Regions from separate parts of the Saccharothrix syringae genome, predicted to be linked through region 3. Evidence: riboswitches for the same ligand, from Rfam matches in the RefSeq annotation. Region 3 holds a riboswitch; each other region holds the start of a gene.
The links. Region 3 has a riboswitch for glycine ahead of gcvT (glycine cleavage system aminomethyltransferase GcvT). Riboswitches for the same ligand answer to the same signal wherever they lie in the genome.
Positions count from the first base shown of each region.

Region 1 (10,427 bases), 280 kb from region 3:
GGACGCGAGCCTGCTGGGCGCGGCACCCGAGTCCATCGCCTCCAGCCCCGTGCTGCTCGCCCTGCACCAGGACGCGGCGCAGGCGCTCCAGGCCGGTGACGGGTTCCGCTGGACCGACCTGCCGGACCTGACCGGCGCGGCCGACGGCTGGGGCCGGTTCGGCAAGCCCGAGTGGGGGCCGTTCCGGGTGGCCATGCCGGACCCGGCGACCAACGCCGCCACCGCGATGGCCGTGCAGTCCGCGCTGGCCGGGGCGAGCCCGGAGGGCAAGGGCCCGGTGACCACCGCGATGCTGGCGCTGGACCCGGTGAAGACCACGCTGGGCAAGCTGACCGCGGGCAAGCCGGCGCAGGCGCCCGCGGGCACGTGGGAGGCGCTGAACCTGCTGGCGGACACCACCGGCGTGGGCGAGGCCGGGTTCAGCGCGGTGCCCGTGTTCGAGGTCGACCTGTACCGGCACAACACCGGCAAGGACGGCGGCGCGGCGCCGCTGAACCCCCTGTACGGGGTGGCGGCGGGCGGGCCGACGCCGGTCGCGGACTTCCCGTTCGTGCCGCTGGCCGGTGACTGGGTCGGCGAGGCGCAGGTGCGGGCCGCGCAGGCGTTCCGGCAGTTCCTCAAGGAGGACCCGCAGCAGGCCATCCTGGCCCGCGCCGGGCTGCGGGTGGGCTCCACCACCGAGCGGCCCAAGCCGTCGCCGGGCGTGCGGTGGGCGGCGATCACCGACGAGCTGGCGCCCGCCGACGCCAACACCACCCAGCAGATCTCGGCCGCGTGGGCGGCCGCGGGCGACGGCCAGGTGGTGACCGTGCTGGTGGACACGTCCAAGTCGATGGAGGAACCCGGCGGCGACGGGCGCAGCCGGGTGGAGTGGGTCCGGCGGGCGCTGGCCGGGCAGGTCGAGCGGTCGGTGTCGGGTTCGCTGGGGCTGTGGGAGTTCTCCCGGCAGCTCGACGGCGACAAGCCGTACCGGCAGCTCGTGCCGACCGGGCCGGTGGCCGGTCAGCGGCAGGCGCTGCTCGACGGCGTGGCCCGGCTGGAGCCGCGGAGCGCCACGCAGCTCTACACCAGCGTGCTGGCGCTCTACGAGCACGCGCTGGCCAACTACCAGGACGGCAAGCGCAACCGGATCGTGGTGCTGACCGACGGCGCGAACGACGGCGGGCTGACGTTCGGCGAGCTGACGTCGCGGCTGGCGGAGGTCAGGCAGCCGGGCAAGGACGTCCCGATCAGCGTCATCGCCATCGGCCCGGACCCCGAGCGCGAACCGCTGGCCGAGCTGACCCGCGCCACGGGCGGCACCCTGTCGTTCGTCGAGGACGGCCGCGGCATCGACCCCGCCCTGGCCCAACTCCTGTCCGCCTGACCCCTCCGAACGCGGAACTCACCGGCCCCGAACGTTCGACACGCGCGCCCCGGACGTTCGACACGCGCGAGTCGAACCTCCGCGACCGTCGTGTCGAACGTTCGCGACCCCCGAGTTCTACGTTCGCGGGTGTCCGAGTGGAGGGCACGCGGTGTCGGAGTGGAGGACACGCGCGGGGTCAGGGGGTGTAGACGGCGAGGGTGGCGCGGAGGGTGTCGATCACGCGGGCGCGCAGGTCGGCGGGGGCCACGACCTCGACGTCCGGGCCCAGGCGCGCCAGGTCGACCAGGGCGTGGTCGGGCGACTCGACGGGGATCTCGACGGTGGTCCAGGCGCCTTCGGGGGTGACGCCCTCCAGGGCGCGGGAGGCGACCAGGCCCAGCAGGACGCGGGCGCGGCCCAGGCCCTCGGGGGTCAGCCGCACGGTCACGCGCATCGGGTACATGTGCCGCTCGAAACGCGCCGACCAGCCCGCCCAGAAGTCGGCCAGGTCGAAGTCGGGCGGCCGCTCGAACCCCTCGTCCAGCACGGTCGCCTCCAGCACGCGCGAGACGCGGTACGTGCGCAGGTCGTCGGTGCGCGCCACCAGGTACCAGAGGCCCGCCTTGAGCACCAGGCCCAGCGGCTCGGCGGTCCGCGACACCTCGACGTCGCTCCACCGCCGGTACCGCACCCGCACCCGCCGCTGCCGCCACACCGCGTCCGCGACCACCGCCAGGTGCGGCACGTCCTCGGCGCCCCGGAACCAGCCGGGCGCGTCCAGGTGGAACCGCTCGCGCACCCGCCCGGCCCGCGACCGCAGCTCCGGCGGCAGCGCGGCCAGCACCTTCAGCTGGGTCGCCGCCACCACCGCGCCCAGCCCCAGCTCGGCGGCCGGGCCGGGCAGGCCGGCCAGGAACAGCGAGTCGGCCTCCTCCGCGCTCAGCCCGGTCAGCCGCGTCCGGTAGCCGTCCACCAGCCGGTAGCCGCCCGCCGGGCCGCGGTCGGCGTACACCGGCACGCCGGAGGCACCCAGCGCCTCCACGTCCCGGTAGACGGTGCGGACCGACACCTCCAGCTCGTCGGCGAGCTGCCGGGCCGTCATCCGCCCGCGCGACTGCAACAGCAGCAACAACGACAACAACCGGCTGGCGCGCACCGCCCCAGTTCTACCTGACAGGAACTGTCAGCCACAGGGGGCAGCCTGAACCGCATGACGACGCACGCGACCGCCGCGGTCGAGATGAAGAGCTGGACCGAGCACACCTGGGACGGCCGACCGCACGAAGAGGTCACCGGCCCGAAGCAGACGACCGGCACCATGACCACGACCTACACCGGGGACCTGGAGGGCACGGGCGAGCTGCGGTTCCTGATGGCCTACCCGGACGACGAGTCCTGCGACTCGGTCGGGCACGAGGTGGTCACCGGCGTGCTGGCCGGCCGCGAGGGCACGCTGGTCCTCCGGCACGTCGGCGACTACCGCGACGGGGTGGCCCGCGCCGAGGTCACCGTGGTCTCGGCGGGCGGGGGGTTGAGCGGGCTGCGCGGGACCGGCCGGATCACCTGGCGGCACGGCGAACCGGGGCGGTTCGAGCTCGACCACGCGTTCTGAGCCGGTGGGGGAGCGGGTCCGGCCGCTCCCCCACCGATCCGACAGCCGGGCTCAGCCGCCGTAGGCCGAGACGGGCGGGCAGGAGCAGACCAGGTTGCGGTCGCCCTTCGCGCCGTCGATGCGCCGCACCGGCGGCCACGCCTTCACCGCGGTCGCGCCCGCCGGGAACACCGCCACCTCGCGGCTGTACGGGTGCTCCCACTCCCCCGTCACGCAGGCGGCCGTGTGGGGCGCGTTGCGCAGCGGGTTGTCGTCCCTCGGCCACTCGCCCGAGCCGACCCGGTCGATCTCGTGCCGGATCGCGATCATGGCCTCGACGAACCGGTCGATCTCGGCCAGGTCCTCGCTCTCGGTCGGCTCCACCATCAGCGTGCCCGCCACCGGGAACGACATGGTCGGCGCGTGCAGCCCGTAGTCGGCCAACCGCTTGGCCACGTCGTCCACGGTCACGCCGGTCGCCTTGGTGATCGGCCGCAGGTCGAGGATGCACTCGTGGGCCACGAAGCCGCCCTCGCCGGTGTAGAGCACCGGGAAGTGCTCGTCCAGCCGCCGCGCCACGTAGTTCGCCGCGGCCACCGCGGTCAGCGTCGCCCGGCGCAGCCCGTCGCCGCCCATCATCCGCACGTAGGCCCACGAGATCGGCAGGATCGACGCCGAGCCCCACGGCGCGGCGCTGATCGGGCCCACCCCGGTGGCGGGGCCGGCGGCCGGCTGGAGCGGGTGGTTGGGCAGGAACGGCGCCAGGTGCGCGCGCACGCCGATCGGGCCGACGCCCGGGCCGCCGCCGCCGTGCGGGATGCAGAACGTCTTGTGCAGGTTCAGGTGGGACACGTCCGAGCCGAACTTGCCGTACTGCGCCAGGCCGATCAGGGCGTTGAGGTTCGCGCCGTCGACGTACACCTGGCCGCCCGCGTCGTGCACCAGCCCGCACACCTCGCGCACGGTGTCCTCGTACACGCCGTGCGTCGACGGGTAGGTGATCATGATCGCGGCCAGGTCGTCGCGGTGGGCCTGGACCGTCTCGCGCAGGTGGGCGAGGTCGACGTTGCCCTTGTCGTCGCACTTGACCACCACGACGCGCATGCCGGCCATCACGGCGGACGCGGCGTTGGTGCCGTGCGCGCTGGACGGGATCAGGCACACGTCGCGGTCGGCGTTGCCGTTGGCGCGGTGGTAGGCGCGGATGGCCAGCAGGCCCGCGAACTCGCCCTGGCTGCCCGCGTTGGGCTGCAGCGACACCGCGTCGTAGCCGGTGACCTCGGCCAGCCACCGCTCCAGGTCGGCGATCAGCTCCAGGTAGCCGGCGGCGTCCTCGACCGGCGCGAACGGGTGCAGCTCGGCGAACTCCGGCCAGGTGACCGGCTCCATCTCGGCCGTGGCGTTGAGCTTCATCGTGCACGAGCCCAGCGGGATCATGCTGCGGTCCAGCGCCACGTCCTTGTCCGACAGCGACCGCAGGTAGCGCAGCAGCGCGGTCTCCGAGCGGTGGGTGTGGAACACCGGGTGGGTCAGGTAGTCGGAGGTGCGGCGCAGGTCGGCGGGGATGCCGTCGGCGGTGTCGGCGTCCAGGCCGTCCACGTCGGCCACGGTGACGCCGAACGCCTGCCACACCAGCCGCAGGTGCTCGCGCGTGGTGGTCTCGTCGCAGGAGATGGAGACGACGTCGTCGTCCACCCGCCACAGGTTCACGCCCAGCTCGCGCGCCGCGGCCACGACCTCGGCGGCCCGGCCCTCGACGCGGGCGCGCACGGTGTCGAAGAACTCGCCGTGCACCACCTCGACCCCGGCCTCGCACAGGCCGGCGGCCAGCACGGTGGCCATGCGGTGGGCGCGCGTCGCGATGGCCCGCAGGCCCTCGGGACCGTGGTAGACGGCGTACATCGAGGCGATCACGGCCAGCAGGACCTGCGCGGTGCAGATGTTGCTGGTCGCCTTCTCGCGGCGGATGTGCTGCTCGCGCGTCTGGAGCGCCAGCCGGTAGGCGGGGTTGCCGTCGGCGTCCACGGACACGCCGACCAGGCGGCCGGGGAGCTGGCGCTCCAGGCCCTGGCGGACGGCCATGTAACCGGCGTGGGGCCCGCCGAAGCCCATCGGCACGCCGAAGCGCTGGGTGGTGCCGACCACGACGTCCGCGCCGATCTCGCCCGGCGGGCGCAGCAGCGCCAGCGCCAGCAGGTCGGCGGCGACGACGGCCTGCGCGCCGGCCCGGTGGATCTCCTCGATCAGGCCCGCGTGGTCGCGGACCACGCCGGACGCGCCGGGGTAGGACAGCAGCACGCCGAAGAAGTCGCCGCCCAGGCCGAGGCCCTCCAGGCCCTGCGACAGGTCGGCGGTGACGACCTCGATGCCCAGCGGCTCGGCGCGGGTCTCGATGACCGCGAGCGTCTGCGGCAGCGTGTCGGCGTCGACCACGAACTTGTTCGACTTGGCCCGGCCGGCGCGGCGCACGAGCGTCATCGCCTCGGCGGCGGCCGTGGACTCGTCCAGCATGGAGGCGTTGGCCACGGGCAGGCCGGTCAGGTCGCCGACCACGGTCTGGAAGTTCAGCAGGGCTTCGAGCCTGCCCTGGGAGATCTCCGGCTGGTAGGGCGTGTAGGCGGTGTACCAGGCCGGGTTCTCCAGCACGTTGCGGCGGATCACCGGCGGCGTGGTGGTGCCGTAGTAGCCGAGGCCGATCATCTGGGTCATCGGGCGGTTGCGGGCCGCCAGGGCGCGCAGCTCGGCCAGTGCCTCGGTCTCGGTGGCCGGCGCGGGCAGGTCCAGCACCAGGTCGCGCTCGCGGATCGAGTCGGGCACGGCGTGCTGGGCCAGCTCCTCCAGGGAGCCGACGCCGATCACGTCGAGGATGCGCGCCAGCTCCGCGGGCCGCGGGCCCACGTGCCGGTCGGCGAAGGGGGTGCCGTGCTCAAGAGCGGCGAGGGGGATGCGGTCCTGCGTCATAAAGGCGCCTCCTGGGCTACGGGCACACTTCTGCCGTTGCCCTCCCCCTCTGTCTCCTGCCCGAGGTCGGGCGCCTGAGAGCTTCACCCGGCTGACACCGGGTTTGCACCGTCGGCGGGGTCGGAAACCGACCCGCTTTCCAGAGGCGTCTCACCCGCGCGGTCCTTGCGCCTGAGAGGTTCCGGGGAGGATTTGCTCCTTCGGCGCCGAGACTGGCTCGGACTCTCCCGCGCGGGATAAAGCGACTACCCGCGAATCGTACCTGGTAGGACCACCGCCGGTCCCCCCTGCGCGACGTGGATCTCATTGTTCGGGGCGGTCGGCGTTTGAACGGGTTTCGCGGCGGGCACCAGAGGGGTACCGGGCTGTAGCGCGCCCTCGACGCCCCGTGCCCGGAGCGCTTCCCCCCGGGTGCCCCCTTCGCCTGGCCCCCGGCCCTCAGCCGATGGCGCGGGTGCGCCGGCGGCGGGACAGCTCGTCGTCCGGGTTGGGCACGATCTCGGCGCCGTCCGCGCGCTCGGCGGGGAACTCGTGGATGGTGCCGCTGATCTCCCGCATGGCGCCGCTGACCGCGATGCCGAACACCCCCTGGCCGCCCTGGAGCAGGTCGACGACCTCCTCGGGCGAGGTGCACTCGTAGACGGTGGTGCCGTCGCTGAACAGCGTGATGCGGGCCAGGTCCTGCACGCCGCGGCGGCGCAGGTGGTCGACCGCCACCCGGATGTTCTGGAGCGAGACGCCGGTGTCCAGCAGCCGCTTGACGACCTTGAGGACCAGGATGTCCTTGAACGAGTACAGCCGCTGGCTGCCGGAGCCGTGCGCACTCCTTATGGTCGGGCTGACCAGGCCGGTGCGCGCCCAGTAGTCCAGCTGGCGGTAGGTGATGCCCGCGATCTGGCACGCGGCCGGGCCGCGGTACCCGACGAGTTCGTCCGGCAGCGAGGAGTCCGGGAACAGCTCGCCCTGTTCGCCGGAGCCGGACCCGGCCCGGATGATGGGCGCTTCCTCGACCACGCCTGCCTCCCCTCGGTCCGGCCACGACGACCGGCGACCAACGTGAAGCCGCCGCGGTGCCCGAATCACACCGTGGCAATTCACCTGAGCTCGACGGTAAGACCGCCTAGGGGGCAGGTCAACGCGACGCGCTGGGCGTGTCTGACCTCAACGTGAGGTAGAGGTTGAGAGAGTCGACCGACGTACGCCATTCGGGTGACGTTTAGTGATCGTTTAGCCGACCAGTGCTGACGTTGTGTAATCCGGACGTGTGACACCGAGGGGGTGGCACGCGGGGTTGATCCACAACGCACCGCACACGCCTACGAGGGGCTGGGACCACCGGTCGCGCCTCTCGTAGGTGTTACCCGCCCGCGGCGGGTGGAGGTCGGCCGCGCGAGGTTTGGCGGTGGGGGCGGGGGTGCGCTCCCGGTGGGGTCATCCGGTCACGATCGGGTCTTCTCGGGCGGGGCTCCCGGGCGGTCGGGGTGTCGGCGCGGGCAGCCGGGGGGCAGTGCGGAGGCGCGGCGTCGGCACGGGGTGTCGAGGTGTCGAGGTGTCGAGGTGTCGAGGTGTCGCGGTGTCGCGGTGCCGACCGCTTCGGCTGTCGACGGCAGGTCGGCGCAGCCGCCGGGCCCGCCCCGGCCACCAGGCGAGACCAACTCATTTGCAGTTGTCCACAGGCGCCACCCGCGAGGTCCCGAAATGTCATCCCCCGCCGGCAGAATCAAAAACAGGGGTCCCCTGGGCGGGCGGGGTTCCGGCAAAGTCGTGCGTGCCGTTCAGGACCTGAATGTGGGTGGGCACGGCGCTCCGGAGTGATCATGTGAGTGTCTGGGTCGCATGATCCGGGCAGTGTCACGCCGGTGTCCGGTGTCGTCGACCGGTTGGTCTCGGTGCCGGACGGGCAGGTGGCCGGCACGTTCGGCCAGGCCGGCGGCGAGAGCGTGGTGGGCCCTCGCCCGAGAACCCGCCGCACGGCCTCGGCCAGCGTGCTTCAAGCCGGACGACCGGGCTCCAAGCCGAACCGGGGTTGCCCGAAGCGGATCAGCGGGCCCCAAACCCGACCAGCCTGACCAGCGCGTTCCGGGCCAGACCGGGGCGGTCCAAGCCGAACCGGCACCCTCCCGGTCGAGCCGGAGCGTTCCGAACTCGCCCCTCCCAGCCCCGAAGCCCCAGCCCCAGCGGCCTACGTGTCGGCGCCCCGGAAGTCCTCCGGCGAGACGGAGTCCAGGAACTCGCGGAACTTCTCCACCTCGTCCTCCTGCTCGTCCGGGATGATCAACCCGGCCTCGGCCAGCACGGACTCCTCCGCGTGGATCGGCACCCCGATCCGCAGCGCCAGCGCCACGGAGTCGCTGGGCCGCGCGGACACCCGCACGTCACCGTCGAACACGAGCTCGGCGAAGTACGTCCCCTCCTGCAGGTCCGTGATCCGCACCTGCTCCAGCTGCCGCCCGAGGGCACCGATGACGTCCTTGAGCAGGTCGTGCGTCAGCGGTCGGGCGGGCCGGACGCCCTGCTGCTCCAGCGCGATGGCGGTGGCCTCGACGGATCCGATCCAAATCGGCAGGTACCGCTCGCCCTCGGTTTCGCGCAGCAGCAGGATCGGCTGGTTGGCGGGCAGTTCCACCCGCACACCCACGACGCGCATCTCGCTCATCGGGTCTCGCCTCCCTCAGCGCGCTGAAATCCTGGCGTCCCCGCTTCCCAACGAGGATCCCCCACGTACCCATTCGACGCTACCCGCCAAGCGGGCCCTGTGCGCAACCGCCCACCGCTTCCTCATCACGATGCGGACACGTGTTCAGCGCGGCGGAACGCGGCCACCTGCGGCATCGCGCAAACTCACCTTTACCAGGAGTGTGTGCAGCGTTACGGAAAGTGCCAGCAGCTCGCGGGTCACGTCCGCCCTCTGCGCCGCGGCCTGCTCGACCAGGGCGACCTCCCGGTCGGCCGCGGCCCGGAACGGGCGCAGGTGCCGGGCCTGGAGGCCGTGCTCGGACATGGCCCGCACCGTCGTGGCGATCTGCACCGCCTCGTGGTCGTAGAACCCGCCCGCGACGGCCTGGACCAGGCCGTGCTGCTCCAGGTCGGCCAGCTCGGCCGCGTCGATGCCCGCCCGCGCCAGGAGTTCCTCGCGGGTGATCCGGTGGCCGGGGGTGAGGTCGACCGCGCGCACGCCCCGGTCGGCCGCGTCGAGCTGTTCCTTGATGACCTTCAGCGGCAGGTAGCGGTCGCGCTGGGCGGCCAGCACGTACCGCAGGCGCTCGACGTCCGCCGGGGTGAACTGCCGGTACCCCGAGGCCGTGCGCGCCGGGCGGACCAACCCCTCCGACTCCAGGAACCGGATCTTGGAGATGGTGACGTCGGGGAAGTCGGGTCGGAGCTGCGTCAGCACCGCCCCGATGCTCAACCCCCCGCGTGGCCGCCCGGCCGCCGTCACCGGAGCCCCACCGTCAGGCCCCCTGGCCCCCGGCGCCCGGACCGGTCAGGAACACCAGGCGGAACTTGCCGATCTGGACCTCGTCGCCGTTGGCGAGGACCGCCTGGTCGACGGGCTCGCGGTTGACGTAGGTGCCGTTGAGGCTGCCCACGTCGATCACCACGAACTCGCCGCCCTCGCGGCGGAACTCGGCGTGCCGGCGGGACACCGTCACGTCGTCGAGGAAGATGTCGCTGTCGGGGTGCCTGCCGGCGCTGGTCGTGTCGCGGTCCAGCAGGAACCTCGACCCCGCGTTGGGGCCGCGCTTGACCACGAGCAGGGCCGACCCGGCGGGCAGCGCGTCGACGCCGGCGACCGCCGGCTCCTGGGCGGGCGCCTCGGCGCCCTCGACCTCGGCGAGGAAGTCGGCCCGGAAAACGGAGGTCCGCTCCGGGGACTGCTCGGGCGGGACGCCTGGCCCGTCGTTCGTGCTCACCTGAGCTCTCCTCCTGCTGCTGGAACCGTCGAGTTCGTTAGAACCTACCGTGCCCGAACCCTTGTCTGAGGAGCGGCTCCCCCACCGACCGAAGAGCCGCCGGAAGATCGACGTCACCCCTGTGCCACCAGCTCCTGGTACGCGGCGGCGTCCAGCAGGTCGTCGACCGCGGTCGGGTCGTCCAGCCGGAGCTCCACCATCCAGCCCTCGCCGTACGGGTCGCTGTTGACCAGGTCGGGCTGCTGGTCCAGGGAGTCGTTGCGGGTGACGACCTCACCGGCGAGCGGCGCGTAGAGGTCGGACACGCTCTTGGTGGACTCCACCTCGCCCAGCGTCTGACCGGCGCCGACCTGCTCGCCGAGCTCCGGGAGCTGGACGAACACGACCTCGCCGAGCTGCTCCTGGGCGTAGTCGGTGATGCCCACGCGCACGGTGTCGTCGCCCGTGCGCAGCACCCACTCATGTTCCTCGGTGTACTTGAGCTCCTCGGGAATCACCGCGGTGCGCTCCTTCATGACGGTGGATCTTCGGTGCCGGATCTTCCCACGACGCGCTCAGACCGGCGCGACCCCCGGCCGCCGGCGCAGCGCGAGGGTGAGCTGGTAGACGTACA
Region 1 covers NZ_CP034550.1:8,871,416-8,881,842, forward strand. Annotated here, with positions in the region: gene EKG83_RS36885 (substrate-binding domain-containing protein) at 1-1,366, shown strand, start outside; gene EKG83_RS36890 (helix-turn-helix transcriptional regulator) at 1,545-2,504, opposite strand; gene EKG83_RS36895 (DUF3224 domain-containing protein) at 2,559-2,960, shown strand; gene gcvP (aminomethyl-transferring glycine dehydrogenase) at 3,012-5,900, opposite strand; glycine riboswitch at 6,050-6,140, opposite strand; gene EKG83_RS36905 (MerR family transcriptional regulator) at 6,339-6,914, opposite strand; gene EKG83_RS36910 (bifunctional nuclease family protein) at 8,083-8,556, opposite strand; gene ftsR (transcriptional regulator FtsR) at 8,701-9,339, opposite strand; gene garA (glycogen accumulation regulator GarA) at 9,353-9,814, opposite strand; gene gcvH (glycine cleavage system protein GcvH) at 9,928-10,329, opposite strand; gene EKG83_RS36930 (CDP-alcohol phosphatidyltransferase family protein) at 10,369-10,427, opposite strand, start outside.
Region 1: linked by a shared signal. The riboswitch ahead of gcvP (aminomethyl-transferring glycine dehydrogenase) and the one ahead of gcvT (glycine cleavage system aminomethyltransferase GcvT) in region 3 are both predicted to bind glycine.

Region 2 (10,427 bases), 800 kb from region 3:
GAGTGGTGCCAGTGGCGGGCCCGCGTGCACGACACCCGCCCGGTGGTGATCGCGCTCGGCCTGGGCGCCGTGCCGGTGGTCGCCGCCTTCGACCGCCCGGCACCCCAGTGGGCCACCAGCGCGGGGGTCGCGCTGCTGGCGCTGGCGGTCGTGGCGTGGCGGCGCGGGACACTGGTGGGGACGCACCTGGCGACGGGTGCCGGCATCGCGGTGCTGGTGTGGGCGCACCCCGTGGTCGGCCAGTTCGTCGTGCTGGGCGCGGGCCTGTTCGCCTACTCGACCGGGGTGCGGGACAACGCCCTGCGCACGACCGTGGGCGCGTTCGCGGTGGCGGTGTGCCTGTCGGCGACGTTCACCCCGGTCGGCACGGGTTCGGCGTGGGCGTTGGCCAGCCCGGTCCTGCTGCCGGGCGCGGTGCTGGTGATCGGCGGCCTGGTCGGCCTGCGGCCTGCCGTACGGCAGGAGCGGGTCGCGGTTACGTAGCCTCGGGGCATGGACATCCACGACATCCCGGTGCGCACGCTGTCCGGCGAGCCGACCACCCTGGGCGCCCTGGCCGGCAAGGCGCTGCTGGTGGTGAACGTCGCGTCGAAGTGCGGCCTGACGCCGCAGTACAAGGGCTTGGAGCGACTGCACGAGCGGTACGCGGAGCAGGGCTTCTCGGTCGTCGGGTTCCCGTGCAACCAGTTCGCGGGCCAGGAGCCGGGGACCGCGGAGGAGATCGCGACGTTCTGCTCGACCACTTACGGGGTGACCTTCCCGCTGTACGAGAAGATCGAGGTCAACGGCGACGGGCGGCACCCGCTGTACGAGCAGCTGACCGCCGTCCCCGACGCCGCGGGTGAGGCGGGGGACGTGCAGTGGAACTTCGAGAAGTTCCTGCTGTCCCCGGCGGGTGCCGTGGTCGCCCGCTTCCGCCCGGCCACCGACCCGGAGGCCGACGAGGTGGTGCGGGCGGTCGAAGCGGTGCTGCCGGGCTGATTCCCGAGGACACCGACGGCCCCTCGGCTCTCCTGGAGCCGAGGGGCCGTCCCCGCGCGTGGGAAGAGCACCACACCGAGCCGGACTGAACAACGGAAGCGGAGCGATGGTCGGCACACCGCGCCACTCGGTCAGCGTCGCCGGGATCGTGGTCGACGAGTCGGGACGAGTCCTGGTCATCCGCCGCCGCGACAACGGACACTGGGAGCCGCCCGGCGGAGTGCTGGAGTTGGACGAGACCCCCGAGGAAGGCGTCCGTCGCGAAGTCCTCGAAGAGACCGGCACCTCAGTCGAGGTCACTCACCTGACCGGCGTCTACAAGAACATGCGGCGCGGCGTCGTGGCACTGGTCTACCGCTGCGTCCCGCTGACCATTCCTACTCAGGCCACAGCCGAGGCGACCGAGGTCCGCTGGATGACGCTGGACGAAGTGCGCCGAGCCATGTCCCCCGCCTACGCGGTGCGCGTCACCGACGCTTTCGAACCACACCCGCGCACCCGCGCCCACGACGGCACCGACCTCCTGCCGTGACCGCTGCCGGGTCCAGCCCCGGCAGCGGTCCTCAACCCCTCGGGCTCAACACTCGATCACGTTCACCGCCAACCCACCGCGCGCCGTCTCCTTGTACTTGTCCTTCATGTCCCGCCCGGTCTCCCGCATGGTCTTGATGACCTTGTCCAAGGACACGAAGTGCGACCCGTCCCCCCGCAAAGCCATCCGAGCCGCCGTGATCGCCTTGATCGACGCCAGCGCGTTCCGCTCGATGCAGGGAATCTGCACCAACCCCCCAATGGGGTCGCAGGTCAGCCCGAGGTTGTGCTCCATGGCGATCTCGGCCGCGTTCTCCACCTGCTCCGGCGTCCCACCGAGCACCTCGGCCAACCCGCCGGCCGCCATCGAACAGGCCGAACCCACCTCGCCCTGGCAGCCGACCTCGGCACCGGAGATCGACGCGTTCTCCTTGAACAGCACGCCGATCGCGCCCGCCGTCAGCAGGAACCGCACGACGCCCTCGTCCGAGGCACCCGGCACGAACCGCGCGTAGTAGTGCAGCACCGCGGGCACGATGCCGGCCGCGCCGTTGGTCGGGGCGGTCACCACGCGGCCGCCCGCGGCGTTCTCCTCGTTGACGGCCAGGGCGAACAGCGTCACCCAGTCCATCACCCGCAGCGGGTCGGTGGCGTAGTGCTCGGCCGCCAGCCTGCCCCGCATCTCCGCGGCCCGCCGCCGGACCTTCAGGCCACCCGGCAGCACGCCGGTCTCCGTGCACCCCCGCTCCACGCAGTCCTGCATGACCTGCCAGATGTGCAGCAGGCCCGACCGCACCTCGGCCTCGTCCCGCCACGACCGCTCGTTGGCCAGCATCACCCCGCTGATCGGCAGCCCCGTCTCGCGGGTCCGCGCCAGCAGCTCGTCACCGGTCCGGAACGGGTGCGCGACCGGCGTCCGGTCCTCCTTGATCCGGTCCGCGCCGGTGGCCGTCTCGTCGACCACGAACCCGCCGCCGACCGAGTAGTACACCGCCGAGTCCACCACCTCGGCCCCCGCGTACGCGGTGAAGCTCATGCCGTTGGGGTGCAGGGGCAGCGACTTGCGGCGGTGCATGACCAGGTCGCCGTCCTCCGCGAAGGCGATCTCGCGCACCCCGCCCAGCCGCAGCCGGCCCGACGCCCGGACCTCGGCCACCCTCGCCTCGGCCGTCGACGGGTCGACCTCCTCCGGCCGGTGCCCCTCCAGGCCGAGCAGCACCGCCTTCGGGCTGCCGTGGCCGTGGCCGGTGGCGCCGAGCGAGCCGAACAGCTCCACCCGCACCCGGTCGACCGACGCGAGCACCGGCTCCAGCCGGGTCACGAACATCGCGGCCGCGCGCATCGGGCCGACCGTGTGCGAGCTCGACGGCCCGATCCCCACGGAGAACAGGTCGAACACGCTGATGGCCACGTCAGCCCTCGATCAGTTCCGCGTACTTCGCCGCGGTCAGCAACCCGGTGGCCTCCTCGACGGCCACCTTGAACAGCCAGCCCCGCCCGTACGGGTCGTTGTTGATCAGCGACGGGTCGGCGACCACGGCCGGGTTGACCTCGACGACCTCGCCGGTGACCGGCGCGTACAGCTCGCTGACCGACTTGGTCGACTCCAGCTCCCCGCACACCTCGCCGGAGGTCACCCGGGTGCCCACCACCGGCAGGTCCACGAACACGATGTCGCCCAGCGACCCCGCCGCGTACGCCGTGATGCCCACCGCCACCGGGTCCTGGGTGCCCGGCGCCCAGTCGACCCACTCGTGCTCGGGCGTGTACAGCAGCTTCTCCGGATTGGTCACGACAGCGCTCCCTGGGGTCTGGTCCTCGTAACCCCACTCTGTCCTGGTACCTGAGAGCTTCGCCGCGTCCCCGCCGGCCGAACCTTCGGGGACCACGACTTGCACCGTGGGTGCACGCCGGAACAACGCGTGCTTTCCAGAGTCGCCTCGCCCGAGCGGTTCTCGCTGCCTGAGAGTGTGCGGGGTGCTTGCTCCTTCGGCGCCCCGGTCGTGCCGAGGTCTCTCCCGCGCGGGTTCCGGCGCCTCCACGCGACGCCGCGGCCGATGTTCAGTTGGCCCTCGCACGCTAGGTGCCGACCGGGGCGGTGTCAACGCGACGGACGACTTGTCCTCCCGGCACAACGCGCACCCCGCCGCTTGGTGCCACGGGCACGATGACACCGCGAACGGGGTACCCGACCTTTGGTGCAACGACGGCTGAAGGAGCCCACCGTGCGGATCGCAGTTCCCCGCGAGATCAAGAACCACGAGTACCGCGTCGCGCTGACCCCGGCGGGCGCCCACGAGCTGACCGCGCGCGGCCACGACGTCTACGTGGAGGCGGGCGCGGGGCTCGGTTCCGCCATCCCCGACGAGGAGTACCTGGCCGCCGGCGCGAAGGTGCTGGCGAGCGCCGACGACGTGTGGACCGAGGGCGAGCTGGTGCTCAAGGTCAAGGAGCCCATCGCCGAGGAGTACTCGCGGCTGCGCAAGGGCCAGGTCCTGTTCACCTACCTGCACCTGGCCGCCGACCGGCCGCTGACCGAGGCGCTGCTGGCCTCGGGCACCACGGCCATCGCCTACGAGACCGTGCAGACCGCGAACGGCGCGCTGCCGCTGCTGGCCCCGATGTCCGAGGTCGCGGGCAGGCTGGCACCGCAGGTGGGCGCGTTCGCGCTGATGAGGCCGTCCGGCGGCCGGGGCGTGCTGCCCGGCGGCGTGCCCGGCGTGCACCCGGCGCGCGTGGTCGTGATCGGCGGCGGCGTGGCGGGCCTGAACGCGGCCACCATCGCCGCGGGCATGGGCTCCGACGTGGAGATCCTGGACACCAACGTCGACCGGCTGCGGCACGTCGACGCCCTGTTCCAGGGCCGGCTGCGCACGGTCACCTCCACCCGCTACGCGGTCGAGCAGGCCGTGCGCGAGGCGGACCTGGTCATCGGCGCGGTGCTGGTGCCCGGCGCGAAGGCGCCGAAGCTGGTGTCCAACGAGCTGGTGGCGCAGATGAAGCCCGGCTCGGTGCTGGTCGACATCGCCATCGACCAGGGCGGCTGCTTCGCCGACTCGCGGCCGACCACGCACGCCGACCCGACCTACCGGGTGCACGACTCGGTCTTCTACTGCGTGGCCAACATGCCGGGCGCGGTGCCGCGCACCTCGACCTACGCGCTGACCAACGTGACCCTGCCCTACGCGGTGGCGCTGGCCGACCGGGGCTGGCGGGCGGCGCTGGACGCCGACCCGGCGCTGGCCCTGGGGCTGAACACCCACGAGGGCGCGCTGACCAACCTGCCCGTGGCGCAGGCCCACGACATGGCGCACACCGCGATCTGACCAGGGAATGGAGAGGGCCCCGCTCACGTGCTGTGAGCGGGGCCCTCGTCGTGAGAGGCGGCCCGCTCAACCAGCCTGGGGGTCACTGGGAGCGGGCCGCGAGACCAAGCTTAGCCGGAGTTCCGGGTTCGTGCCCAGCGGGCGTACCGGGCCGGCCCACTTTTTCCGCTCCCGGGACTACTTTGCGTGTGCTCGGCTGAAGCGAAAGAGTGAATTCCACCGGTAACGGGTAAGTCACGACGCCCGGGCGGCCGATGCACAGGGCAGGGACCCCGGTCACTACTCAGCGGGGTCGCCCCTTCCGCGGCACCTCGCCGCGCCGCCTCGCGATCGGAGCACCGATGGCTGAACCCCAGGGCTGGATCGACTGCCACGACCCGTTCGGTCGGGACCGGTCCATGACCGTGCTCGTCGAGGACGACCGGGTCCTCCTGGTCGCGCCGCCGGGCGAGTCGGCCGTGATGTCCGTCACGCAGACCCGCCGCCTGCACCACCTGCTCGACCAAGCCGCCGACAGGGTGTGATCGGGCGTGGACGAGGCGCTGCGGGCCGCCGTGCTGCGCCGGTTGGCCCTGCTCGACGAGGTCGCCGAGCGGGGTGAGGCCGAGGCCCTGGTGCCGCTGGCCCGCGCGGAGCTGCACCGCCTGGCCGACGGCTGGCGGCTGCTGCTGACCGTGCACCAGCCCGACCCGGACGGCCGCTGCCGGGCGTGCCCCGGCGTGCTGCGGCACAAGAAGTGGCCGTGCCAGGTCTGGACGATGGCGCACCAGCACCTGATCGGCGAGGCGCCACCCCACCGCGAACGCCGCCGCGCGCGCCGGTCGCACCGCCGCCCGGCGGACCCGGACGCGACCGCGGAACTGCCCGCGGTGGTCTCGAAACCGCGACACGCCCTCCCCGAGTGATCCGCCTGGTGCAGGATGACACCCGGTAGGAGCAATCCGGGAGGGACGCGTGCACGACGGCAGTGGCCGCATCGTGGTGCAGGGCTTGACCAAGCAGTTCGGTCCGGTCGCGGCGGTGCAGAACCTGAGCTTCACGGTGGAACCCGGTTCGGTGACCGGCTTCCTCGGCCCCAACGGGGCAGGCAAGACCACCACCCTGCGGATGCTGCTCGGCCTGGTGACCCCGACCGCGGGCACGGCGCTGATCAACGGCGCCCCGTTCGAGCGGCTGGGCAACCCGGGCCGGGTGGTCGGCGCGGTGCTGGAGGCGCAGGGCTTCCACCCCAAGCGCACCGCGCGCAACCACCTGCGCGTCTACGCCGCCGCGATCGGCGTGCCGGACGGGCGGGCCGAGCAGGTGCTCCAACTGGTGGGCCTGGGCGCGGCGGGTGACCGCAAGGCGGGCGGGTTCTCGCTGGGCATGAAGCAGCGGTTGGCGCTGGCCACCGCGCTGCTGGGCGACCCGCAGGTCCTGGTGCTCGACGAGCCGGCCAACGGCCTGGACCCCGAGGGCATCGCGTGGCTGCGGGCGTTCCTCCAGTCGTTCGCGCGCAGCGGGCGGACCGTGCTGATCTCCAGCCACCTGCTGGCCGAGGTCGAGCAGACCGTCGACCAGGTGGTGATCATCAGCCGCGGCCAGACCATGTACCACGGGCCGCTGGACAACCTGCGCGCGCAGCAGCAGGCGCGGGTGCTGGTGCAGCCGTCGGACGCCGGCGCGCTGGTCAACGCGTTGCGCGAGGAGGGCGTCGCGGGCATCGAGCAGCTGCCCGACGGCCGGATCGCGGTCACCGGCGTGGAGGCCAGGCAGGTCGCGGACACCGCGCTGAAGGCGGGCGTGTCGATCTACGGGATCGAGGAGGAGAAGGCCGACCTGGAGCGGCTGTTCTTCCAGCTCACCAGCGGTCAGTACGCGGCGCCGGGGCAGTTCGGGCAGCCGGGCACCGGCTACTACGCCCCGCCGCCGGGCTACCAGCAGCCGCCCGTGCCGCCGGGGTACCAGCAGCCCGGCTACCAGCAGCCACCGAACCCGTACGCGGCACCGCCGGGCCCGCAGACCCCGGGCACCGGCTACCACCAGCCCGTACCGCCCCCGGGCACGGGCTACCACCAGCCGGTGCAGCCGCCGCCCGGGTACCAGCAGCCACCACCGCCGGACAACCCGTACGGACCACAGCAGGGACAGGGCGGCCTGGGGGGCGGCGCGTGATGGGCAACCTGATCAAGGCGGAGTTCCGCAAGACGACCACCACGGGCCTGTGGTGGGGCCTGATGATCCCGACCGTGCTGCTCGCCCTGGGCTGGGCGCTCGGCTGGGGCGCGCTGGGCAACAGCGTCATGGACGCGATCGACAGCGACGAGGTCCGGCAGATGACCGAGGTGCTGGGCGTCGACCCGGCGAACTGGCAGGTCGCCGTGTTCGGGATCGCGCGCAGCATCAACGTGGCCACCGTGTTCCCGATGATCTTCGGCGGCCTGGCGATCGCCAACGAGATCAACCGCAAGACGATCACCACCACCTTCCTGACCGCGCCGAGCCGGGTGTCGGCGCTGAGCGCGAAGATGCTGGTCTACGTGATCTGGGGCGCGATCTACGGCCTGGCGATCGTGGCCGCGGTGAGCATCGGCATCGCGCTGACCTCGGACGCGGGCGCGCTGCCGAGCGCCGGGGGCTGGCTCGCGCTGGCCGGCGTCGGCGTCCTGTCGTCGATCCTGATGACCATGTTCGGCGTGGGCGTCGGCGCGCTGATGACCAGCGTGATCGGCACCACCGTGGTGCTGCTGCTCTACATGCTGATCATCGAGAACGGCATCCAGCTGGTGCTGGCCTCGCAGGGCCTGCCGGAGGTCATCGGCTTCCTGCCCAACGGCGCGGTGAACGGCCTGACCGGCTCGGTGGCCGCGTCGCTGTTCCTGTCCAACGCGGGCGTGGTGCCGGAGGGCCTGGTGGACGGCCTGCGGGCGCTGGCGGGGGCCCTCGGCGCGTTCGACTGGTGGCTGAGCGGGCTGATCTTCCTGGTGTGGACCGCGCTGTTCTTCGTCGGCGGCTGGGCCGCCACGCAGCGCAAGGACATCACCTGATCCAGTGATCTTGGAAGTGTCACGAGGGCCGTCCCGAATTCGGGGCGGCCCTCGCCACATCCGGACGATCGGAAAGTGTCGGCGTCCAGACCTAATGTGGAGGCCGTGACTACTCCCGACGGCTGGATCCGCAGACTCGCCAAGGCGTGCTGGCGGCACCGCTCCCTCGTGGTGCTCTCGGTCCTCGCCGCCGTCGTCGGGGTCGGCCTCCAGGCGGTCGGCCCGCTGCTGGTCAAGGCCGCCGTGGACGACGCCGTGGCCGGGCGCACCGACCGGCTGGCGTGGCTCGCGGTCGTCCTGGTCGGCCTGGAGGTGCTGACCTTCGGCTCCGCGTTCATGCGCCGCTACCTGGGCGGCCGGCTGGCCGTGGACGTGCAGCACGACCTGCGCCAGGCGGTCTTCGGCGCGGTGCAGCGGCTGGACGGGCCGAAGCAGGACGCGCTGCGCACCGGCCAGGTGGTGTCCCGCTCGATCACCGACCTCCAGCTGGTCAACAGCCTGCTGTCGATGACCCCGCTGGCGTTCGGCACGGTCGTGTTCGCCCTCGCCGCGCTGGTGGCGATGTTCTGGCTGTCGCCGCTGCTCACCCTGATCGCCCTGGTGATCGTGCCCGCCGTGGGCGTGGTCGCGGCGCGCAGCAGGCTGACGCTGTTCCCGGCCACGTGGTCGGCCCAGCAGCGGGCGGCGGACGTGGCGCAGCACGTCGAGGAGACCGTCACCGGCGTGCGCGTGGTGAAGGGCTTCGGCCAGGAGGCGCGCGAGGTCGCCCGGCTGGAGCAGCGGGCGAAGGTGCTGTTCGCCGAGCGGATGCGGGCGGCCCGGCTGACCGCGAAGCCCGCCGCCACCCTGAACGCGCTGCCCTACCTGGGCCAGGTGGCGGTGCTGGCGCTGGGCGGCTGGCTGGCGCTGCGCGGCCAGGTGTCGCTGGGCACGTTCGTGGCGTTCGCGACCTACGTGGCGAACCTGGTCGGCCCGGCCCGGCTGCTGTCGAGCCTGATGGTGACCGCCCAGCTCGCGCGGGCGGGCGTGGAGCGGGTCTACGAGCTGGTCGACTCGCAGCCGGACGTGGTCGACGGCGAGCGGGACGTGCCCGCCGGCCCGGTGTCGGTCGAGCTGCGGGACACCTCGTTCGGCTACACGCGCAGCGAACCGGTGCTGGCCGGGGTGTCGCTGCGGGTCGAGCCGGGCGAGACGCTGGCGGTCGTGGGCACCGCCGGGTCGGGCAAGTCGACGATCTCCCTGCTGCTGCCGCGGTTCTACGACGTGCACTCGGGCTCGGTGCGCGTCGGCGACGTCGACGTGCGCGAGCTGCGCCTGTCCTCGCTGCGCCGCACCGTGGGCGTGGTGTTCGAGGAGGCGTTCCTGTTCTCCGACACGGTGCGCGCCAACATCGCCTACGGCCTGCCGGACGCCTCCGACGAGCAGGTCAGGGCGGCGGCCCGGGCCGCCGAGGCGCACGAGTTCATCGAGGCGCTGCCCCGGGGCTACGACACGGTGGTCGGCGAGCGCGGCCTGACCCTCTCCGGCGGCCAGCGGCAACGCGTGGCACTCGCCCGCGCCCTCCTCTCCGACCCGCGCGTGCTGGTCCTGGACGACGCGACCTCGGCCGTGGACACCGCCACCGAGGCCGCCATCCACCGCACCCTGGCCTCGGTCACCGCCGGCCGCACCACGATCCTGATCGCCCACCGCCGCTCGTCGCTGACCCTGGCCGACCGGATCGCGGTGCTCGACGCGGGCCGCGTGGTCGACGTCGGCACGCACGAGGAGCTGCACGAGCGCTGCCGGCTGTACCGGGACCTGCTGGCGGGCCCCGGCGAGGCCATCGAGCAGGTGGACCCGCGGGCCGACGCCCGCCTGGAGCCCGGCCCGGACGGCGTCACCCCCGAGCTGTGGCCGGCCCCCGAGGGCGACGAGCTGGCCGTGCGCGCGGCGAACCGCTCGGTCGCCGCCGCACCGCGGGCCAGGGGCGGCGGCGGCACGTCGGCCCTGCTGGGCGGCACCCCGCCGACCCCCGAGCTGATGGCCCGCGTGCACGCCCTGCCGCCCGCCACCGAGGAACCCGACCTGCGCGGCGAGGACCCGACCGCACCCGACCCCGGCTTCCGCCTGCGCACGCTCCTGCGCCCGGTCCGCTGGGCGATGCTGGGCGTCGGCGGCCTGCTGCTGGTCGACACGGCCCTGGCGGTGGCGCTGCCCGGCCTGGTCCGGGTCGGCGTGGACCGGGGCGTCGTCGGCAACGCCCCCGGCTGGCTCTGGGCGGTGGGCGCGATCGGCTTCGCCCTGGTGGCGATGGGCTGGGCATCGGCGGCGGCGGGTGCGGTGGTGACGTCCCGGGTGGGCGAGCGCCTGCTGTACCTGCTGCGCGTGCGCAGCTACGCCCACCTGCAACGACTCGGCCTGGACTACTACGAGCGCGAGATGGCCGGCCGGATCATGACCCGGATGACCACGGACGTCAACGCGCTGTCCAGCTTCCTCCAGACGGGCCTGACCACCTTCGCGATCAGCGTGCTGACCGTGGTGGGCATCGCCGTGGCCCTGGTCGTGACCGACCCGGGCC
Region 2 covers NZ_CP034550.1:9,955,116-9,965,542, forward strand. Annotated here, with positions in the region: gene EKG83_RS41985 (hypothetical protein) at 1-483, shown strand, start outside; gene EKG83_RS41990 (glutathione peroxidase) at 493-981, shown strand; gene EKG83_RS41995 (NUDIX hydrolase) at 1,088-1,513, shown strand; gene EKG83_RS42000 (L-serine ammonia-lyase) at 1,559-2,923, opposite strand; gene gcvH (glycine cleavage system protein GcvH) at 2,925-3,305, opposite strand; glycine riboswitch at 3,452-3,543, opposite strand; gene ald (alanine dehydrogenase) at 3,738-4,838, shown strand; gene EKG83_RS42015 (hypothetical protein) at 5,180-5,362, shown strand; gene EKG83_RS42020 (hypothetical protein) at 5,369-5,743, shown strand; gene EKG83_RS42025 (ABC transporter ATP-binding protein) at 5,793-6,992, shown strand; gene EKG83_RS42030 (ABC-2 transporter permease) at 6,992-7,864, shown strand; gene EKG83_RS42035 (ABC transporter ATP-binding protein) at 7,961-10,427, shown strand, end outside.
Region 2: linked by a shared signal. The riboswitch ahead of gcvH (glycine cleavage system protein GcvH) and the one ahead of gcvT (glycine cleavage system aminomethyltransferase GcvT) in region 3 are both predicted to bind glycine.

Region 3 (10,427 bases):
GATCTACGGCGGGACGAACGAGATCATGAAGGAAATCATCGCGAGGTCGCTCTAGTGCCCGGGCCGCTGGAGGGGTTGAAGGTCGTCGAGCTGGCCGGGCTGGCGCCCGCGCCGTTCGGCTGCATGGTGCTCGCCGACCTGGGCGCGTCCGTGACCAGGGTCGACCGGGTGTCGGGCCCGGCCGGGCCCGCGGACGTGCTGGGGCGCGGGCGGCGGTCGGTCGGCGTGGACGTCCGCCGCCCGGAGGGCGCCGAGCTGGTGCTGCGGCTGGTGGCCGGGGCGGACGTGCTGGTCGAGGGCTTCCGGCCCGGGGTGACCGAGCGGCTGGGGATCGGGCCGGCGCAGTGCCTGGCCCGCAACCCGCGGCTGGTCTACGGGCGGATGACCGGGTGGGGGCAGACCGGGCCGCTGGCCGACCGCGCCGGGCACGACATCAACTACATCGCGGTGGCCGGGGCGCTGGAGCCGATCGGCCGGGCGGGCGCGCCGCCGACCGTGCCGCTCAACGTCGTGGGCGACTTCGGCGGTGGCGGGCTGCTGCTGGCGCTGGGGCTGCTGGCCGCGCTGTACGAGCGGGAGCGGTCGGGGCGCGGGCAGGTCGTGGACGCGGCGATGGTCGACGGTGCGGCGCTGCTGACCACGTTCCTGCACGGGATGTCGGCGGCGGGGGCGTGGCCCGGTGGGCGGGGCGAGAACCTGCTGGACGGCGGTGCGCCGTTCTACGACGTGTACGAGGCGGCGGACGGGAAGTACGTCAGCGTCGGGGCGTTGGAGGAGAAGTTCTACGCCGAGCTGCTGGCGGTGCTGGGGTTGGCCGAGGGTGACGTGCCGAGCAGGCACGACCCGGCGAACTGGCCGGAGCTGCGGGCCCGGATCGCGGCGGCGGTGGCCACCCGGACGCGGGACGAGTGGGCGGGGCTGGCGGAGGGGACGGACGCGTGCCTGGCGCCCGTGCTGGCGCCCGGTGAGGCGCCGCGGCACGGGCACAACGCGGCCCGGGGGGCGTTCGTGGAGGTGGGCGGGGTGGCGCAGCCGGCGCCCGCGCCGCGGTTCGACCGGACGCCCGCCGACGTGCCCGCGCCGCCGCCCGGGGTGGGGGAGCACACGGTGGAGGTGCTGGAGGAGCTGGGGCTGGGTGGCGACGAGATCGCCGAGCTGCGGCGGGCCGGGGTGGTCGGCTGACGCCGGGGTGGGGCTCGGGCGTTCGGCTCGGCGAGTCTGGACGCGTGACTCGCCGGGTCTGAGCGCGTGACACGCCGGAGCTGAGCGCATGACACGCGCGGCTTGAGCGCATGACACGCCGGGGCTGAGTGTGGAACTCGGGGGGTCTGGAGGTTCGACACGACGGGTCTGGGGGTTCGACTCGCGGTGTCGGACTGGAGGACTCGCGGTGTCTGGGTGGAGGACTCGCGGTGTTGGAGTGGAGGACTCGCGGGTTGGGGGGAATGGTGGGGGTGCTTCGGGTGGGGGTTCGGGGTGTTCCGGGCGGTCCGGGTGTTCCGGGTCGTCCGGTGATCGCAAATGAGCGCGAAAAATCACCTGAAGAGGTGGCGAAGAAATGCCGGCGGGCGTCGTGGGTCTTTGTCACGCTCGGTGCGTGAGCCGCCGCAAACAGGTGATGAGCAGTGGAGACGTGACGGTGTCGCTCAACTCCGGGGTCCGTGCCAGGGGGGTGGGCGAGTGCCCGTACCTAGGTGATCGGCGGGACCGCCGGTCCCCTTGATAGTCCGATCAGGTGACGTGGGGGTCGCTCGGTGCGGGCCTGCGTGGGTGGAACAGCGCCCGGTCGAGGGATGCCGGCGGGTTCGGTGCTCGTCATCCGGGTGAATGCGAGACCATGTCGGGTGACGCGACGGGTGCGGCGCCCGCCAACCCCTGCCCAGTGAACGGACGGAGACCGATCAGTGAACGTCAAGAAGGTGGTGACGCTGGCGGCGGTCGCGCTGGTGCTGTTCCTCCTGATCACCCAGCCGAACGAGTCCGCCGAAGGGGTGCGCACGGGTCTCGGGTGGCTCCAGCAGGGTGCGGAGTCGATCATCACCTTCGTCCGCAGCCTCTTCGCCTAGTCCACCTCGCGAGGCCCGATCCGTGCGGTGACTGTGAGTAGCAAACGGCCCTCGACGTTGCACCGTACGGGTGGAATGAGGGCTATAACGCGCTGGTAACAGGGTTTTTGACAAACCGGGGTCTAGCGGTTGTCGGTACCCGCTAATACGGTGCGCTGCATTGGCTGATCTTCGACCGACGAGGAGGCAGAATGGTCGAGGACTCCGGAGTCGACGAGCTGCTGCGGCAGTGGGCGGCTGAGCGCTCGGAGGACGCCGAGCTGCGCGAGGTCAACCGGATCAAGGACGCGTGGCTCGCGGAAGCCCCGCCGTCCCCCGGTATCCCCGTGCAGCGGGCGAACGGCGGTCACCGCGGCCTGATGCGGGTCGAGTCCGCGGACCCCGCCTACGTGGCGGCGATGCGGAAGCGGGCACCCGAGGTGCCCGAGGCCCTGCTCGCGGCCGCGGCCAGCTACTGGCAGCTGGTGGGAGACCTGTCGGAGGCGGAGCAGTGGTGGGACGCCGGCATCAGCCCGCTGGACCAGCGCGCTCTGGACTACCGGGCGGCCGGGCTCACGCCCGCCGACCTCGGTCGTCGACTCGGACCGATGACGGTGCTCCAGCACCTGCGTCGGGGCAGTGCGGCGGCCTGGTGCGTGGCCAGGTTGCAGAGGCAACGCCGGGACGGCGTCGCCTAGTCCGGCACGAGAGGGGCGGGCTCCTGTGGTCGAGGAGCCCCTGCCCGAGGGCGGGCTCCGGTGGGAGGAGCCCTCGCCCGGAGGTGTGGCTCGCCCGGAGGTGTGGCTCGCTCGACAGCGCGAGCCGCCCGAAGTGTGAGATGCCCGAAGTGTGAGATGCGAGACCGGCCCGAGAGCGCGGACCCGAGGCGTGGAACCCGGGATCGCGGGACTGCGGGCCGGATCGAGCAGGGATCAGGCCCGGATCGAGCAGGCCGGATCGAGCAGGCCGGATCGAGCAGGCCGGATCGAGCAGGGATCGAGCGGCGGTCGAGCGCGGATCGGCTGAGCGCGGGACCGGGCGGCGGTGAGCCGCCGCGCCGGGTCGCCCGGGGTGCGAAGTACCCTGGAGGCGTGCCGGGCACCATCACCCCCAAGCGGGCCGCCATCGCGCTGACCTGCGTGGTCTCCCTGGTCGTGTGCTGCGGCCTCGCCTACTGGCAGTGGGAGCGGTTCTCCCACGCGGGCGGCACGTTCCAGAACCTCGGTTACGTCTTCCAGTGGCCCCTGTTCGGCCTGTTCCCCGCGTTCATGGTGTGGCGCTTCCGCAAGTTGGAGGCGAGCCGCCGGGCGGAGGCGGCCGACGACAGCGCCGACGAGACCGCCGGGAGCACCGCCGAGGAGCCCGTGAACAGGCCCGGGGGCGGGTCGGTCGCGGAGCCGGTCGAGCCGGTGGTTACCGTTGAGCCCGTAAGAGCACCCGCGCACCACGACGAGGACGACGAGCTGGCGGCCTACAACCGCATGCTCGCCGAGCTGCACGCGCGGGACCAGCGGTGAGGCGAAGGTAGGGCGATGAGCGGCGCGGTGACCAGGTTCCGGTTCATGGCTTACGTGGTCGGCGTCGGCCTGCTGCTGCTCGTGGTCGCCATGCTCGTCAAGTACGTGGGCGACAGCGCCGGCATGATGCGGGTCGTCGGCCCCGTGCACGGCTTCCTCTACGCGGTCTACCTGGTGCTGACCGTCGACCTGGCGCTCAAGGCCCGCTGGTCGATCAAGGGCACGGCCCTGGTGCTGCTCGCGGGCACGATCCCGTTCGTGTCGTTCATCGCCGAGCGCAGGGTGGTCGCGAGCCTCCACGCGGGCAAGGCCCTGTGAGCAGGGTTGACCGGGCCCCCGGGCCCGCCTAGCGTCTGGCGGTACCAACTGAACACGGCCGTCGACGTCGCGCGGGAGAGTCCCCACCCCGGGTGGGGCGCCGAAGGAGCAACCCCTCCCCGGAATCTCTCAGGCACAGCTACCGCCGACGAAGGCAACTCTGGAAAGCAGGCGCCCCGGCGCGCCTCGCCCACGGTGCAAGCCGCGCAGCGGCGAAGCTCTCAGGCCCATGACAGAGGGGGAGGCTCACTCGACGAGGAGTCTCCGATGGACCGTGTCATCCTTCACGTGCCCGCCGACCCGACCGGTCGGCGCTACCGGCATGCCCGCACCCAGGGAGGACCCCGCCCGATGGAAAGCCGCCGCACGCCCCTGCACGCCGAGCACGAGGCGCTGGGTGCCATGTTCACCGACTTCGCGGGCTGGCGGATGCCGCTGCGCTACGACAGCGAGCTGGCCGAGCACCGGGCGGTGCGCGCGTCGGCGGGCCTGTTCGACCTGACGCACATGGGCGAGATCGTGCTCACCGGTCCCGCCGCGGGCGCCGCGCTGGACCACGCCCTGGTCGGGCACGCCTCCGCGATCGGCGTCGGCCGCGCCCGCTACACGATGATCTGCGAGGCCGACGGCGGCGTGGTCGACGACCTGATCGTCTACCGCACCGGCGAGCAGGAGTACCTGGTGGTGGCCAACGCCTCCAACGCGGCCGTGGTGCACGGGGCGCTGGTCGAGCGGGCCGAGGGCTTCGACGCGACCGTGGAGGACCGGTCCGCGGACTACGCGCTGCTGGCCGTGCAGGGCCCGAAGGCGACCGCGATCCTCGAAGGGCTCACCCCCACCGACCTGTCGACGGTCAAGTACTACGCCTCCTACCCGACCGAGGTGGCGGGCAGGCCCGCGCTGCTGGCCCGCACCGGCTACACCGGCGAGGACGGCTTCGAGCTGTTCGTCGCGCCCGGCGACGCCGTCGAGGTGTGGCGGGCGCTGCTGGCCGCGGGCGCGCCGCACGACCTGCGGCCCGCGGGCCTGGGCTGCCGCGACACGCTGCGCCTGGAGGCGGGCATGCCGCTGTACGGCAACGAGCTGGGCCGCGACCGCACGCCGTTCCACGCGAACCTCGGCCGGGTGGTCAAGCTCGACAAGCCGGGGGACTTCGTCGGCCGCGACGCGCTGGCCGCCGTCGCGCAGCGGGGCGTGGACGCGACCCTGGTCGGCCTGAAGACCACCTCGCGCCGGGCGCCGCGGCACGGCTACCCGGTGCTGGACGCGGCGGGCACCCCGGTCGGCGAGGTCACCAGCGGCGCGCTGTCGCCGACCCTGGGCTACTCCGTGGCGATGGCCTACGTGGCACCCGACCACGCCGCGCCGGGCACGCAGCTGTCCGTCGACGTCCGGGGCAGGCACGAGCCGGTCGAGGTCGTCGCACTGCCGTTCTACAAGCGATCCAGCTGACCCAGGGAGAAGATCCACATGTCCGAGCACTTCACCACCTCCCTCGCGGAGTTCGACCCGGAGGTCGCGAACGCCGTCGCCGCCGAGCTGCACCGGCAGCAGAGCACGCTGGAGATGATCGCCTCCGAGAACTTCACGCCGGTGTCGGTGCTCCAGGCGCAGGGCTCGGTGCTGACCAACAAGTACGCCGAGGGCTACCCGGGGCGGCGCTACTACGGCGGCTGCGAGAACGTCGACGTGATCGAGCGGCTGGCCATCGAGCGGGTCAAGGCGCTGTTCGGCGCGGGCTTCGCCAACGTGCAGCCGCACTCGGGCGCGCAGGCCAACGCGTGCGCGATGTTCGCGCTGCTCCAGCCCGGCGACACGATCCTGGGCCTGGACCTGGCGCACGGCGGCCACCTGACGCACGGCATGCGGATCAACTTCTCCGGCAAGCTCTACAACGTGGTGCCCTACCACGTCTCCGAGGCCGACGGCCGGGTCGACATGGCCGAGGTCGAGCGGCTGGCGACCGAGCACCGGCCGAAGCTGATCGTGGCGGGCTGGTCGGCCTACCCGCGGCAGCTCGACTTCGCCGAGTTCCGCCGCATCGCCGACGAGGTGGGCGCCTACCTGATGGTGGACATGGCGCACTTCGCCGGCCTGGTCGCCGCGGGCCTGCACCCCAGCCCGGTCCCGCACGCGCACGTGGTGACCACCACCACGCACAAGACGCTGGGCGGCCCGCGCGGCGGCGTGATCCTGACCAACGAGGCCGACCTGGCCAAGAAGATCAACTCGGCGGTGTTCCCGGGCCAGCAGGGCGGTCCGCTGGAGCACGTGATCGCGGGCAAGGCGGTGGCGTTCAAGCACGCCGCGTCGCCGGAGTTCGCCGACCGCCAGCGCCGCACCGTCGAGGGCGCGAAGATCCTCGCCGAGCGCCTGTCCCGGCCCGACGCGGCCGAGGCCGGCGTGAAGGTCCTCACCGGCGGCACGGACGTGCACCTGGTGCTGGTCGACCTGGTGGCGTCCGAACTGGACGGCAAGCAGGCCGAGGACCGCCTGCACGAGGTGGGCATCACGGTCAACCGCAACGCGGTGCCCAACGACCCCCGCCCGCCGATGGTCACCTCGGGCCTGCGCATCGGCACGCCCGCCCTGGCCACGCGCGGGTTCGGCGCGGCGGACTTCGCCGAGGTGGCCGACATCATCGCGCTCGCCCTCCAGCCCTCGTCGGACCTGGCGGAGCTGCGGGCGCGCGTCGACGTGCTGGCGGCCAAGCACCCGCTGTACCCGAACCTGTGAAGGTCGCCACCTGACGAAATAGCGCCGCCGCGCCCCTGGTTGTCCCGTGGGCAAGCGCACGGGACAACCAGGAGGTGCGGCCCATGACCTCGGCACTCGACACGCGGGCATTCGAGGACCTGATCTTCCGCGAGGCGCGCACCGCCAACGCGTTCACCGACGAGCCGGTGGCCCCCGAGCAGCTGCGCGCGGTCTACGACCTGGTCAAGTGGGGTCCCACGGCCATGAACAGCCAGCCGCTGCGGGTGCTGTTCCTGCGCTCGGACGAGGCCAAGGAGCGGCTGGTGCCGCACCTGGCCGAGGGCAACCGCGCCAAGACCCGCTCGGCCCCGGTGGTCGCGGTGCTGGCCGCGGACACCGACTTCCCCGAGCACATGGCGGTGACGTTCCCGCACTTCGCGAACGCCCGCGAGGCGTTCGCCGACGACGCCCGCCGCGCCGAGGTGGCCCGGACCAACGCGCTGCTCCAGGTCGGCTACTTCATCGTGGGCGTGCGCGCGGTCGGGCTGGCCGCGGGCCCGATGACCGGCTTCGACGCCGAGGGCGTGCGCCGGGAGTTCTTCGCCGGCAGCGGGGTGGTCCCGCTGGTGGTGGTCAACATCGGGCACCCGGACGAGGCCGGCTACCGGCCGCGCAACCCGCGCCTGGACTTCGAGCAGGCCGCGCGGGTCCTCTGACCCGCTGCGGGACGCCCAAATCCCCCGGCCAACCCCAGCCGGGGGATCAAGGCGCTCCACAGTGGACTACTGGGCCGGCGCGGCCACGCCCGGCGGCAGGCACTCGACGTTGCGCTTGCCGTTCGGCTGCACCACGAACCACGTGCCGCCGACGCCCTGGCCCTTCCACTGGCCCGGCGCCTCGTCCTTGGCGTAGGTGTAGAGCGGCCAGCCGGCCAGGGTCACCTGCTCGGAGCCGTCGGCGCGCTTGACCGTCGACACCAGGTCCGGGTCGACGCCCTGCAGCAGGGGCTTGCCCCCGTTGCTCAGCAGGGGCGGCCAGGTGACCGCGCACTGGCCCTCGCAGTTGGACTTCGCCGGGTCCGGCGCGTCCTTGTCGAACCGGTACAGCGTGCGGCCGTCGCCGTCCTGCACGACCTCGCCCATCTTGGGCACGGTCTTGCCGACCAGGGTGACCTGCGGACCCGCCGGCGCGGCCTGGGCCTCGGGCGCCGCCGCGGCCTCGGGTGTCGCGGCCTCCTCGCTGGTCGCGGGCGCCAGCGGCACCTCGTACCCGTCCTGGGCGGCGGCGTCCACCTGCCCGGTCTGGGCCACCGTCGTGCCCCGCAGCACCGTGGTGTTGGACGTCCACATGACCAGCGCCAGCACGACTGCCATGCCGGCCCCGACGGCGATGGCGACGCGGTTTCGTCGGATCACGCTCAACTCCTCCTAGGTCCGTCGATCGCTCCACCGACGATTACGGACCCGTCACGGCGGCGGTTCAGGCGTGGCCGAAGACAGGGGTCAGCGGTCCTCCGCGAGCAGCTCCAGCACCAGCCGCACCCCCGCGTCGTGCGGCGGCGCCACCCCGTCGAGCACGTCGGGTTCCCGCTCCCCGGCGACGAGCCGGCGCAGCGCCCTGGTGAACGGGGTGTCGCCCCGGGCCGCCAACCCCGGCACCGACCCGGCGGGCAGCCGGCGGACCGCGGCGGTGTGGGCCTCGGACAGCACCGCGCAGTCGGGGATCAGCCGCCACAGGCCGCCGGGCAGCCGCCGCGCGCCCGTCAGCACCTCGACGGCCCGGTCGAGGACCAGCCGGTCCACCCGGTCGTCGGACCGGAGGGGACCGGCCGCGGCGCCGTCGTCGAGCAGCCGGCGCAGCCCACCGGCCAGCGTCCGCCACCCGCCCCGCGCGCCGGGCCCGGCCAGCACCTCGCGCACGCTGCCCTCGGCCGCGCCGTCCCCGGCGCGGGCGGCGCGGATGCCGTCGACCACCGGCAGCCACAGGCTCAGGTAGGTGTTCAGCAGCGCGACGTCGCGGCTGCGCACCTCGACCAGCACCGCGTCCAGGGCGCGCTGCGGCGCCGCCGGGTCGTCGGACAGCGACGCCACCAGCGGCCCCAGCGGGACGCCGTCGACCCGGCCGACCAGCTCCCGCACCCGCTCCCAGCGCGCCGGCACGGCCGAGTCGCCCGGCAGCAGCCCGAACGCGGCCACCGCCCAGTCGGGGGAACCGGGCGTGCCGGTGAGGGCGTCGAGCACCGCGGCGACCAGGTTGTGCGCCAGCGCCTCCTCGGGCAGGCCGGCCCGGGTGGCCAGGTGGAACCCGAGCCGGTCGTGGCAGGCCGAGACGAGGGGCACCGCCCCGGAGCGGTAGGCGTAGCGCAGGGCGTTGCGCCCGTACCGCAGCGCGAGGTCCGGCTCGGCCTCCAGCCCCGCGAGGGCGCTGAACGCCCGCGAGTGCAGCGCGTGGTCGCCCTCCGCCTCGGTCAGGCAGCGGTGCAGCACCTCGCGCGCCTCGTCCAGGCGACCTAATCGGGTGAGCGCCTGCGTGCCCTCGAACAGCACGGCCAGCCACTCGCGCGGCGGCGCGCCCCGGTCGGCCTTCGACGCCGCGGCCCGCCGGCGCAGCTCCAGCGCCCGCTCCCAGTCGGCGAGCCGGGTCGCGGCGTCGGCGGCGACGTCCAGCACGGCCTCCCGCACCTGCCACGGCGCGAAGTCCTCCGGTCGGTCGGAGGTCTCGGGCAGGCCGTCCGCCTCGGCGAGCAGGCGTAGCGCCCCGTCCAGCGCCGCGTCCGCGCGCCCGGCGGCGACCAGCGCGGGGAAGGGGCGGCAGCGGATGGCCAGCCGGGTCCAGGGGCCGGTCCCGGCCCGTTCGGCGTACTCGTGCTGCCGTTCGGTCAGCGCCAGGCCGCCGCCCAGGTCACCGGCCCGCAGGCGGTCGGCCGCCAGCTCGCCCGCCAGCAGGCTCGCCGCGCGGTAGTCGCCCCGGGCGACCGCCGCGGCCAGCCGCTCGCCCAACCGCCCCGGCTGGTTCGCCCGGCCCGGTTGGTTCGCCTGGCCCGGCTGGTTCGTCCGGCCCGGCTGGTTCGTCTGCCGCGGCTCGTCCATCGCATCGTCGTGGTTCATCGCGAACCTCCTCGGGTCGGCCCCGGACCCCACCGACCACAGTACGGTCGCGGCCGACCCCGCACGCGTAAGGTGTGCGGGTGGGCAACGAGATCTCCTTCCCGCGCCAGCACGCGCGCACCCAGCGCTTCACCCTCGGCGCACCCCGGACCTTCACCGTCGCACCCGACGGGGCCAAGGTGTACTTCCTGCGCACCGCCGCGGCCACCGGCCGGGCGAACGGGCTGTGGGCGTTCGACACCGCCTCGCGGACCGAGTCGCTGCTGGTCGACCCGGCCACCCTGCTGACCGACCCCGAGGACCTGTCCCCGCAGGAGCGGGCGCGCCGGGAGCGGACCCGGGAGCAGGCCGCCGGCATCGTCGGCTACGCGACCGACGCGGCCGTGCGCCAGGCGGTGTTCACCCTGTCCGGGCGGCTGTTCGTGGTGGAGCTGGCCACCGCCGAGGTGCGCGAGCTGCCGGTCGACGGCGCCGCGGTCGACCCGCGGCTGGACCCGACCGGCTGCCGGGTCGGCTACGTCGTCGACGGCGCGCTGCACGTGGTGGAGCTGGAGACCGGCGTGGACCGCGTGGTCGCCGCGCCCGACGGCCCGGACGTCACCTGGGGCCTGGCCGAGTTCATCGCCGCCGAGGAGATGGGCCGCCACCGCGGCTACTGGTTCTCCCCGGACGGCGAGCACGTGCTGGCCGCGCGCGTGGACAACGCGCCGGTTGCGCGCTGGTACATCGCCGACCCGGCCAAC
Region 3 covers NZ_CP034550.1:9,152,313-9,162,739, reverse strand. Annotated here, with positions in the region: gene EKG83_RS38275 (acyl-CoA dehydrogenase family protein) at 1-55, shown strand, start outside; gene EKG83_RS38270 (CaiB/BaiF CoA transferase family protein) at 55-1,182, shown strand; gene EKG83_RS47270 (hypothetical protein) at 1,905-2,066, shown strand; gene EKG83_RS38265 (hypothetical protein) at 2,258-2,743, shown strand; gene EKG83_RS38260 (hypothetical protein) at 3,137-3,562, shown strand; gene EKG83_RS38255 (DUF3817 domain-containing protein) at 3,578-3,880, shown strand; glycine riboswitch at 3,943-4,034, shown strand; glycine riboswitch at 4,036-4,123, shown strand; gene gcvT (glycine cleavage system aminomethyltransferase GcvT) at 4,232-5,332, shown strand; gene glyA (serine hydroxymethyltransferase) at 5,351-6,616, shown strand; gene EKG83_RS38240 (malonic semialdehyde reductase) at 6,700-7,293, shown strand; gene EKG83_RS38235 (COG4315 family predicted lipoprotein) at 7,360-7,992, opposite strand; gene EKG83_RS38230 (hypothetical protein) at 8,080-9,684, opposite strand; gene EKG83_RS38225 (S9 family peptidase) at 9,765-10,427, shown strand, end outside.